DNA from 3 places in the Kribbella sp. NBC_01505 genome. Region 3 is predicted to be linked to each of the others. Evidence: predicted binding sites of a transcription regulator. Region 3 holds the regulator's gene; each other region holds the start of a gene.
What was found. The regulator HrcA, encoded in region 3, represses chaperone genes, less so after heat shock. The targets are predictions, from matches to a motif close to TTGGCACTCGNNNNNNNCGAGTGCCAA.
Positions count from the first base shown of each region.

Region 1 (3,274 bases), 4.5 Mb from region 3:
CTACGTCAGGTATGTCGGGTCCTGCTGAACCGGCACCGGTCAGAGCGGGCTGGAGCAGGTTTTGCTCCAGGTGCGGGTGCTGGTCGAGTAGAGGCGCCAGTTCATGGCTGAGCGGGTTTTCGGGCCGTAGATGCCGTCCGCGATGATGTTGTGCTTGCGCTGGACCATGGTGACGACGGCTCGGGTGTTCTTCCCGTAGATGCCGTCGATGGCGAGCTTGGTGCCGTAGCAGGAGTTCAGGTTGCGCTGCAGGACCTGGATCGAGGTCTCGGGGTCACCCGTGCGGTCGGAGCCGCGGTGCGGGTTGTCGCCGTACTTCAGGTTGCAGTTGGTGCTGGAGCTGCCGTTGACCGACGGCATCGGGATGCCCCAGGTCTTGTTCACCGGGATGAGTCGCGCGGAGCGGCACTGGTCCAGCTTGGCCTCGGCTGCGGCGGTCGCCTCCAGGGAGGTCTGGTCGCTGGCCTTGTTCGCGGTGAGCGGTGCGGCGGCCTGGTCGCCCGCGGGCTTCGGCTGGGCCGCTTGCTGGTGCTTGGAGGCGTTCGCTGCGACCGCGCCGATCGCCAACGCGCTGACGGCGGCGAGCACCATGACGGTGCGGCCGGACAGTTTTGGCAGCTTGGGCAGCGTGAATGCCATGGGAAGACGGTCCCACGCCGGCCTGCGTTAGGCCAGCGTGGGACCACTATCCGTACCCGACCGGATGCTCAGAGCTTGTCGTAGCAGCTCTTGCTCCACACCTTCGTGGTCGGGTTGTACATCCGCCACTTCATCGCCGAGCGGGTCTGCGGGCCGTAGATACCGTCCGCGGTCACCCGGAGTTTCTTCTGCACGGCCTTCACGGCGTCGCGGGTCTTGGCGCCGTACCGGCCGTCCTTGGCCAGCTTGGAGCCGTAGCAGTAGTTCAGATTGCTCTGCAGTGCGGCGATCGCCTGCGTCGGGTTGCCGCTGGGGTTCTTCGGGTCGCGGTCCGGGTTGTCGCCGTACTTGAGGTTGCAGGTGGTGCTGACGTCCTCCCAGACATCCGGGACGAAGACCTTCCAGCCGCCCCCGACGCTGCGGAAGGTCGCGGACTGGCACTGGTAGAGCGGCGCTGCCGACGCGGTGGTGGCGGCGGTGAGCGGCGCGACGACGAGGACGGCCGCGGCGAGTACGGCGGCGGGACGAAGGCGAACGGTCATTGGTGACCTCCCCAAGGACGGATCCCGACCGTTCGGAATCCTGTGCCGATGGGACTCGCGGACCGGGCGGATGGTTGGGGTCCGGGCCCCGAAGTGATCACTCCGCGATGTCTCGTATCGAGACAGACTTGGCACTCGAGTTGACCGAGTGCTAATCGCGGCCTAGATTCGGTGTTGGCACTCTCCTAGTGGGTGTGCCAACGGTCCGGCCTCCTGAGCCCCGCGACGGCAGGGGAGCGCGACCGCGCAGCACCACAGACAAAAATGCGAATCGACCGTGGAGGTCAGCAAGTGTCGGTCACGATCAAGCCGCTCGAGGACCGCGTCCTCGTCGCGCCGCTCGAAGCCGAGCAGACCACGAAGTCCGGCCTGGTGATCCCGGACACCGCCAAGGAGAAGCCCCAGGAGGGCGAGATCCTCGCCGTCGGTCCGGGCCGGATCGACGACAACGGCAACCGCGTCCCGCTGGACGTCGCCGTCGGCGACAAGGTCATCTACTCCAAGTACGGCGGCACCGAGGTCAAGTACGACGGCCAGGACTACCTGATCCTGGGCGCCCGCGACATCCTCGCAGTCGTCAGCAAGTGACGACCGCCCACTGTTCCTGACTGACACCGCCCCGGCTACCTCTGGTACCGGGGCGGAGTGGGTCAGGGCAGTGGGATCTTGGTTCGAAGCCTGCTACGCGAGACATTCAGAAAAGGACTGGTTTTCTTCATGCCGAAGATCCTCGAGTTCGACGAGAACGCTCGGCGCGCGCTGGAGCGCGGCGTCGACAAGCTCGCGAACACGGTGAAGGTGACGCTGGGCCCGAAGGGCCGCTACGTCGTCCTGGACAAGAAGTGGGGCGCCCCGACCATCACCAACGACGGTGTGACCGTCGCCCGTGAGGTCGAGCTGGACGACCCGTTCGAGAACCTTGGTGCACAGCTCGCCAAGGAGGTCGCCACCAAGACCAACGATGTCGCCGGTGACGGCACCACCACCGCGACGGTGCTGGCGCAGGCGCTGGTGCACGAGGGCCTGCGGGCCGTCGCCGCCGGGGTCAACCCGATGGGCCTCAAGCGCGGGATCGAGGCGGCTGTCGAGGCTGTCTCCGCGCGGCTCGTCGAGACCGCCCGGCCGGTGGACGACAAGGGCGACATGGCCCACGTCGCCACCATCTCCGCCCGGGACGCCGAGATCGGCACCCTGATCGCGGACGCGTTCGACAAGGTCGGCAAGGACGGTGTGATCACCGTCGAGGAGTCGAACACCTTCGGGACCGAGCTCGAGTTCACCGAGGGAATGCAGTTCGACAAGGGCTACATCTCGCCGTACTTCATCACCGACGCCGAGGCCGGCGAAGCGGTGCTGGAGGACCCGTACATCCTGATCCACCAGGGCAAGATCTCCGCGATCGCGGACCTGCTGCCGCTGCTGGAGAAGGTCGTGCAGTCCGGCAAGACGCTGCTGATCATCGCCGAGGACGTCGAGGCCGAGGCCCTGTCCACCCTCGTGGTGAACAAGATCCGCGGCAACTTCACCTCCGTCGCCGTCAAGGCGCCGGGCTTCGGTGACCGCCGCAAGTCCATGCTCGAGGACCTCGCCGCCCTCACCGGCGCCCAGGTCATCGCGCCGGAGGTCGGGCTGAAGCTCGACCAGGTCGGCCTCGAGGTGCTCGGTACGTCGCGGCGCATCGTCGTCACCAAGGACAACACCACTGTTGTCGAGGGTGCCGGCAAGTCCGACGACATCGAGGGCCGGGTCAACCAGATCAAGGCCGAGATCGAGCGGACCGACTCCGACTGGGACCGCGAGAAGCTGCAGGAGCGGCTGGCGAAGCTCGCCGGCGGCGTCTGCGTGATCAAGGTCGGCGCGGCCACCGAGGTCGAGCTCAAGGAGAAGAAGCACCGGATCGAGGACGCCGTCTCCGCGACGCGCGCCGCGATCGAAGAGGGCATCGTCGCCGGTGGCGGCTCTGCTCTGGTGCACGCCGCCACGGTGCTGGACGACGGCCTGGGCCTCGAGGGCGATGAGCTCGCGGGTGTCCGGATCGTTCGCAAGTCGGTCGTCGAGCCGCTGCGCTGGATCGCCGAGAACGGTGGCTACGA
Region 1 is NZ_CP109425.1:2,258,653-2,261,926, reverse strand. Features, by position in the region: gene OG474_RS10490 (hypothetical protein) at 1-28, shown strand, start outside; gene OG474_RS10485 (peptidoglycan-binding protein) at 40-639, opposite strand; gene OG474_RS10480 (peptidoglycan-binding domain-containing protein) at 708-1,181, opposite strand; gene groES (co-chaperone GroES) at 1,473-1,769, shown strand; gene groL (chaperonin GroEL) at 1,899-3,274, shown strand, end outside.
Region 1: the regulator HrcA is predicted to act here: its motif matches at 1,310-1,336, upstream of groES (co-chaperone GroES).

Region 2 (3,274 bases), 4.9 Mb from region 3:
GTGCCGGGACTCCCGCACGGTGATCGTCACCGGATCGTCCTGACCGGCGACCTTGAAGGTCTCCGCACGCTTGGTCAGCGGCTTCCAGCGGTTGTTGTAGAGGACGTTGTCTCCCTCGATCCGCTCCAGGTAGAGGTCCTGGACATCGGGGTCGAGGTTGGTGAATCCCCAGGAGATCGCGTTGTTGTGGCCGATCACCACACCGGGCAGTCCGGCGAAGCTGAAGCCGGAAACGTCGTACGGGCAGCTGCGGACCAATTTGGTGCAGTGCAGACCGACCTGCGACCAGACGCCCGGCATGGTGGCGCCCAGGTGCGGGTCGTTCGCCAGCAGCGGCTTCCCGCTCTGGGTGTGGTCGCCGGAGACGACCCACGAGTTCGAACCGATGCCCTCGCCTTGGCCGAGCAGCATCGGCAGGCCCTTGGCGACCTTGTCCACGGAGTCGAGTGACTTCAGCAGGTCGCTCGTCAGCATGCCGCGCCGGAGCTCGCTGTTCGCCGGCGGAGCGGCACTGAACTTGCCGTCCGCGCCCACCGAAGCGGTTGCGACGATCGGCTCGTTCCGGTCGAACGGATACGACGGGTAGAGCGCGTCGACACTCTTGGACGGGATACTTGCCAGCAGCTTGGTGCGGTTGATCTCCTCGTCCATGTTGCCGCCGAGGTCCCAGGCCATCGCCTTCAGCCACGCCAGCGAGTCGGCCGCGGTCCACGGCTCCGGACGGTAGTCACGGCGACCGTTGGGATCCAGACCGAGTACGGCGTACTCCAGGCTGAGGCCGGAGCCGCTGTGCTTGTCCAGGTAGGCGTTCACGCCGCGGGCGTAGTCGTCCAGATACTGCCGGGTGGACGGGCTGACCAGGCCGAGCTCCTTCTCCGCGACCCGGCGCCAGCCCAGCGTGCGGACGAACTTGTCCGTCTCCAGCGCGCTCTTGCCGAACAGCTCGCTCAGCCGGCCGGCGGTGACGTGGCGGCGGAAGTCCATCTCGAAGAAGCGGTCCTGCGCCTGCACATAACCCTGCGCGGCGAACAGGTCGGCCGGGTTGGAGGCGTAGATCTGCGGGATGCCGTTGGCGTCCCGGACCACCTCGACATCGGCGTCCAGACCCGCCAGCTCGACCGTTCCGTCGTACGACGGGAACGAGTGGCGGACGACGAAGACGGCAGTACCGGCGATCACCACGAGGACCGTGGCGAGCGCGATACCGCAGATGATGACGGCTCGAAGCAGGCGACGCACGGACCCAACCGTAGAGAATGCGGACCCTGGGCCCAAATGGGGTGCCCGGAACTTTGCGTTGCTCTGCGTCCGGAGGGGACTGCGGGGCGGAGTTGAGCGTGAAGTTTGGAATACTTCGGGGCGCTGACGCATTATTAGCAGTCGAGTAGTACGAGTGCCAGCGGCCTGAAGGGAACCAACCGTGCCCACGTACCAGTACCAGTGCACCGACTGCGGTGAGGCGCTGGAGGTTCGGCAGAGCTTCACCGACGACGCCCTGACCGTCTGCCCCAACTGCCAGGGCACGCTGCGTAAGGTCTTCAACGCGGTGGGTGTTGTCTTCAAGGGCTCCGGTTTCTACCGCAACGACAGCCGCTCCACGAGCACGAGCTCGGTTCCGGCCAAGACGGAGTCGTCGTCGAGCAAGTCGGAGTCGTCCTCCAGCTCGTCCACGACGTCCTCCTCGTCGGACTCCGGTTCGTCGTCGAAGTCCTCGGACTCCTCGAGCAAGGGCAGCTCCTCCAGCAAGACCAGCGCCGCCTGATTTTGGCCTGTGGACAACTGAAAGCAGGGCCGGAGAAGCTCGTATTTTCTCTGGCATGACAAGCCTTTCGTTCCTCCGCGATCTCTCCCGGGCCGCTCGCTGGCACCGCCGTCTTCTGGCCGGTGTCGCCGCGGCGGCCGCCGTCTACTTCGGCCTGACCTCACTGGCGCCCGCGCCTCCTCCGACAGTCACAGTGCTCGCGGCAGCACGTGATCTGTCCGGCGGCGTCGCGCCCGCTGCCGACGATGTTCGTTCTCTCGAACTCCCCGCCGACGCCATCCCTTCCGGAGCGCTGACACCGGGCTCGGACGTCGCCCGTCGTGTCCTGAGCGGACCGGTCAGATCCGGTGAGCCACTGACCGACGCCCGCTTCCTGGGGCCAGGTCTGGTTCCACCGGGTTCGGTCGCCTACCCGTTCCGGATCGACGACTCCGAGATCAGTGCCTTGCTCCGAGTCGGCGATCGCCTCGATCTCTACGCCGGGACCAGTACGACGAGTGCCTCGGCCGGGCTCGTGGCCCACGCAGTCCGGGTGATCGCGCTCCCGGCCTCACGATCGACCGGCGCACTGATCGTGGTCGCCGCCTCCCCCACGGTTGCCACCAGACTGGCCCAGGCCACAACCAACTCGAGGATCAGCGTCGCACTGACTCCGGACACGAGTTGATCACTGCCCCTCGAGCACTGCGGCGCGTGCCCTCGCGTGACCACCGGCGCAGTCCTACGTTGACCGGAGTACAACATCCGCTTCGTGGAGGCACTCCAATGCTCAAGGGCTTCAAGGAATTCATCATGCGCGGCAACGTCGTCGACCTCGCGGTCGCCGTCGTCATCGGCGCAGCGTTCGGCAAGATCGTCACCGCACTCGTCGAGAACCTGATCACCCCACTCGTGGGAGCAATCTTCGGCGCGGCCGACGTCAGCAAGCTCTGGCTCGCCAAGTGGAACGGGTCCGAGTTTCACTTCGGCGTCATCCTGCAGGAAATCCTGAACTTCCTGTTCGTCGCAGCAGCCGTGTACTTCCTCATCGTCTACCCGTTGAACAAGCTGGCCGAGCGTCGCAAGCGCGGTCAGGAGCCGGAGCCGGCTGACGACCCGATGACCACGGACCAGCAGTTGCTGACCGAGATCCGCGACGCACTGCGGCAGCGCTCCTAGTTCACGAACTCCACGATCGTTCGCACGAAGTGGTCCAAGTACGGCGGGAAGTCGGGGCGCGGTGGTTCCGGGCAACCGGACAGCTCCCGGCTTCCCGGGATCAACGCGAGCAGCGCATCGACCGTCCTGCGTTGATGCATCGGATTCTCGAGCAGCGACGGCAGGACGGCGACCGGGATCCGGGCGAGATCGATTAGTTCGGCATCGGTGGTTCCGCGCAGGGTGTCGCCGGCCAACAGGCTTTCGGCACTCTCCGGTGGGCAACCGCGGCCGAGCAGACCGGCCAGGGTCAACGTGTCGACCTCGACATCACCGGCGGTCGCCGGCCAGGCGAAGAGGAGACGATCGACGAGA
Region 2 is NZ_CP109425.1:1,884,452-1,887,725, forward strand. Features, by position in the region: gene OG474_RS08580 (penicillin acylase family protein) at 1-1,239, opposite strand, end outside; gene OG474_RS08585 (FmdB family zinc ribbon protein) at 1,421-1,762, shown strand; gene OG474_RS08590 (Flp pilus assembly protein CpaB) at 1,818-2,429, shown strand; gene mscL (large conductance mechanosensitive channel protein MscL) at 2,528-2,920, shown strand; gene OG474_RS08600 (alpha/beta fold hydrolase) at 2,917-3,274, opposite strand, start outside.
Region 2: the regulator HrcA is predicted to act here: its motif matches at 1,374-1,400, upstream of OG474_RS08585 (FmdB family zinc ribbon protein).

Region 3 (3,274 bases):
CGTCATCGGCAGGTTGACCGTGCAGTGCAGGTCGTCGCCGTTGCGGGTGAAGACCTCGTGCTGCTCGACCTCGATCTCGACATACAGGTCACCGGCCGGACCGCCGCCGGGGCCGACCTCGCCCTGTCCGGTCAGCTGCACCCGGACGCCCGTGTCGACGCCGTCCGGGATCTTCACGGTCACCGTCCGGCGGCTGCGGACGCGGCCGTCGCCGGCGCACTCGCGGCAGGGGCTGGGGATCGTCGTACCGAAGCCGCGGCAGTTCGCACACGGGCGCATGGTCCGAACCTCACCGAGGAACGAGCGCTGCGTGTGCGTGACCTCGCCACGGCCGTGGCAGATCTCGCAGGTGACCGGCTCGGATCCAGCCTCGGCGCCGGAGCCCGAACAGGTCGGGCACAGCACCGCGGTGTCGACCTTGAGCTCACGCGTCGTCCCGAAGGCCGCCTCGGCCAGGTCGAGGTGCAGCGGGATCAGTGCGTCCTGACCGCGTCGCGTCCGCGGCCGCGGCCCGCGGGTGGCCCCGCCGGTCTGGCCGAAGAACGCGTCCATGATGTCGGTGAACGTGAACGCCTGGCCGCCGCCGAACCCACCGGCCCCGCCCGCACCCGCGGACGCGAACGGATCGCCGCCGAGGTCGTGCATCTGCCGCTTCTGCGGGTCGCTGAGCACCTGGAACGCGCGGCCGATCTCCTGGAACTTGTGGTGCGCGTCCTCGGAGTCGTTCACGTCCGGGTGGTACTGGCGTGCCAGTTTGCGGTACGCCTTCTTGATCTCGTCCGCTGAAGCGTCACGGCTGACGCCCAGGACGGCGTAGTAATCGGTGCTCATACTCCAGACCAGGGGTTGGTTGAGTTCGTCGAATTCATCAGGATTCAGCCAGGATCTGGCTGACGTAGCGCGCGACGGCCCGTACGGCGCCCATCGTGCTCGGGTAGTCCATGTGGGTCGGGCCGACGATGCCGAGTGTGGCCAGCGCCTCCGACTTCGACCCGTAGCCGGTCGCGACCACCGACGTGGTGGCCAGCTCCTCGTACGGGTTCTCGTGACCGATGCGGACGGTCAGGGTCTGCGGGTGGGTCGCCTCACCGAGCAGCTTGAGCAGGATGACGTGCTCCTCGAGCGCCTCGAGCACCGGCTTCACGTTCCGCTCGAAGTCGTCGCCGTACCGGGTCAGGTTGGCGGCGCCGCCGACGGCGATCCGCCGCTCACCCATCTCGTCGGTGAAGGCCTCGAGCAGCGTGCTCACGATCGCGGCGACCAGCGGCCGGTCGGCCGGCGCGAACTCGTCCGCGACGGCGGCCAGCGTGGTGGTCGCGTCGGTCAGCCGCTGGCCGACCATCGCGGTGTTGAGCCGCGATCGGAGGTCGGCGACGAGCTGGTCGTCGATGTCCCTCGGCAGCTCGACGATCCGCTGCTCGACCCGGCCGTTGCTCGTGATCAGCACCAGCAACAGGCGGCGCGGTGTCATCGTGACCACCTCGATGTGCCGCACGCTCGACCGGTTGAGCGACGGATACTGCACGATCGCGACCTGGCGGGTGATCTGCGCCAGCAGCCGAACGGTCCGCCGGACGACGTCGTCCAGGTCGACCGCTCCGCCGAGGAAGGACGTGATGGCCTTCTTCTCGGCCGCCGACAGTGTCTTGACCGTGCTCAGCTTGTCGACGAACAGCCGGTAGCCGGCGTCGGTCGGGATCCGGCCGGCGCTGGTGTGGGGCTGGGTGATGTACCCCTCCTCCTCCAGCGCGGCCATGTCGTTGCGCACAGTCGCCGGAGAGACACCGAGGTTGTGCCGGTCGACCAGAGTCTTCGAGCCGACCGGCTCATGGGTGGCCACGTAGTCCTCGACGATGGCGCGGAGCACATCCAGCTTGCGCTCGTCCAGCACGCGCACCACCCTCTCCCAGTCTTGGCACTCACAAGTTCAGAGTGCCAGTCTAGGCCGTGTCAGGCGTGGCTCCCAACGGAACGGCTGCGGGGCGCGTCACTGTACTGGCCACATCCAGGGGCTGATCCTGCACGGCAGAGTCGATAAAAGACTCCAGTACGTCGAGCACGTGGTAGGCCAACTCGCCGTTCGCCCGGTGCGGTTCGCCGTTGCGCAAAGCCCGGGCCATGTCCGCCACACCGACCCCACGGCCGGCTCCGGCATACCCACCGGCTGTTGCCACCTCCGTCCATTCGCGCTGCGCCGCCGTGACGATCTCAACCGTCCCATCGAAGCCATTGGGGTCCGGAACCGACAGACTGCCGTCGGTGCCGTGCACCTCGATCCGCGGCAACCGTCCGGCCCACACGTCGAACGACATCAGCACGGTGGTCAGCGCACCGGACTCATGCTCCAGTACGCCGGTCACGTGCGTCGGCACCTCGACCGGGAAGACAGTCCCTGCCCTGGGACCGGTGTGGATCGTCCGCTCCTGCTTCGACTGTCCGGCCCGCGCGGTCACCCGTCGTACCGGACCGAGCAGTGTGACCAGGCTGGTCACGTAGTAGGGGCCCATGTCGAGCACTGGGCCGCCACCGGGCTGGTAGTAGAACTCGGGCGCCGGGTGCCACAGCTCGTGGCCGGGCGTCACCATGAAGGCTGTGGCGGCATGCGGTACGCCGATGTCGCCACGGTCGATGACTGCGCGTGCGGTCTGGGTGCCGGTGCCGAGCACTGTGTCCGGAGCGCATCCGATCCGGAGGTTGTTCGCGGCGGCGTACTTGAGCAGCGGTTCGGCCTCCACGCGATCCATGGCCAGCGGCTTCTCGCCGTACACGTGCTTGCCGGCTGCCAGCGCAGCCTGGTGCACGGCAGCATGTGCAGCGGGGATGGTGAGATTGACGACGAGGTCCACGTCATCGGCGGCGTACAGCTCATCTGGTGTGAGCGCGCGGACGCTGTCCGTGGCGACGGCCTGGGCGCGGCTGAGGTCCAGGTCGGCCACTGCGACCACGTCGACACCGGGGAGCTTGGCCAGGTGCTCCAGGTAGGTGCCGGAGATGACTCCGGTGCCGACAATGCCGACCCGTGACACAGCGCCGCTCACTTGCTCGCCCACAGCAGCCCCCGCTCGATGATCGTGCGCACCTCGGGTACGTCGAAGTCGTCCAGCTTGTGACCGACCGTGCAGACGAACACCCGGCCCTCGCCCCACGTGCGCGTCCAGACCGCCGGCATCACCGCACCCTCGATCCACGGGAAGTCCGGGTGCGAGGCCAACGTGGTGGTGGCCAGCACGTTGTTGGTCGGGTCCACGTGCAGGTAGTACTGCTCGGTGTGCAC
Region 3 is NZ_CP109425.1:6,778,938-6,782,211, reverse strand. Features, by position in the region: gene dnaJ (molecular chaperone DnaJ) at 1-831, opposite strand, end outside; gene hrcA (heat-inducible transcriptional repressor HrcA) at 869-1,891, opposite strand; gene OG474_RS32055 (Gfo/Idh/MocA family protein) at 1,941-3,026, opposite strand; gene OG474_RS32050 (ThuA domain-containing protein) at 3,035-3,274, opposite strand, start outside.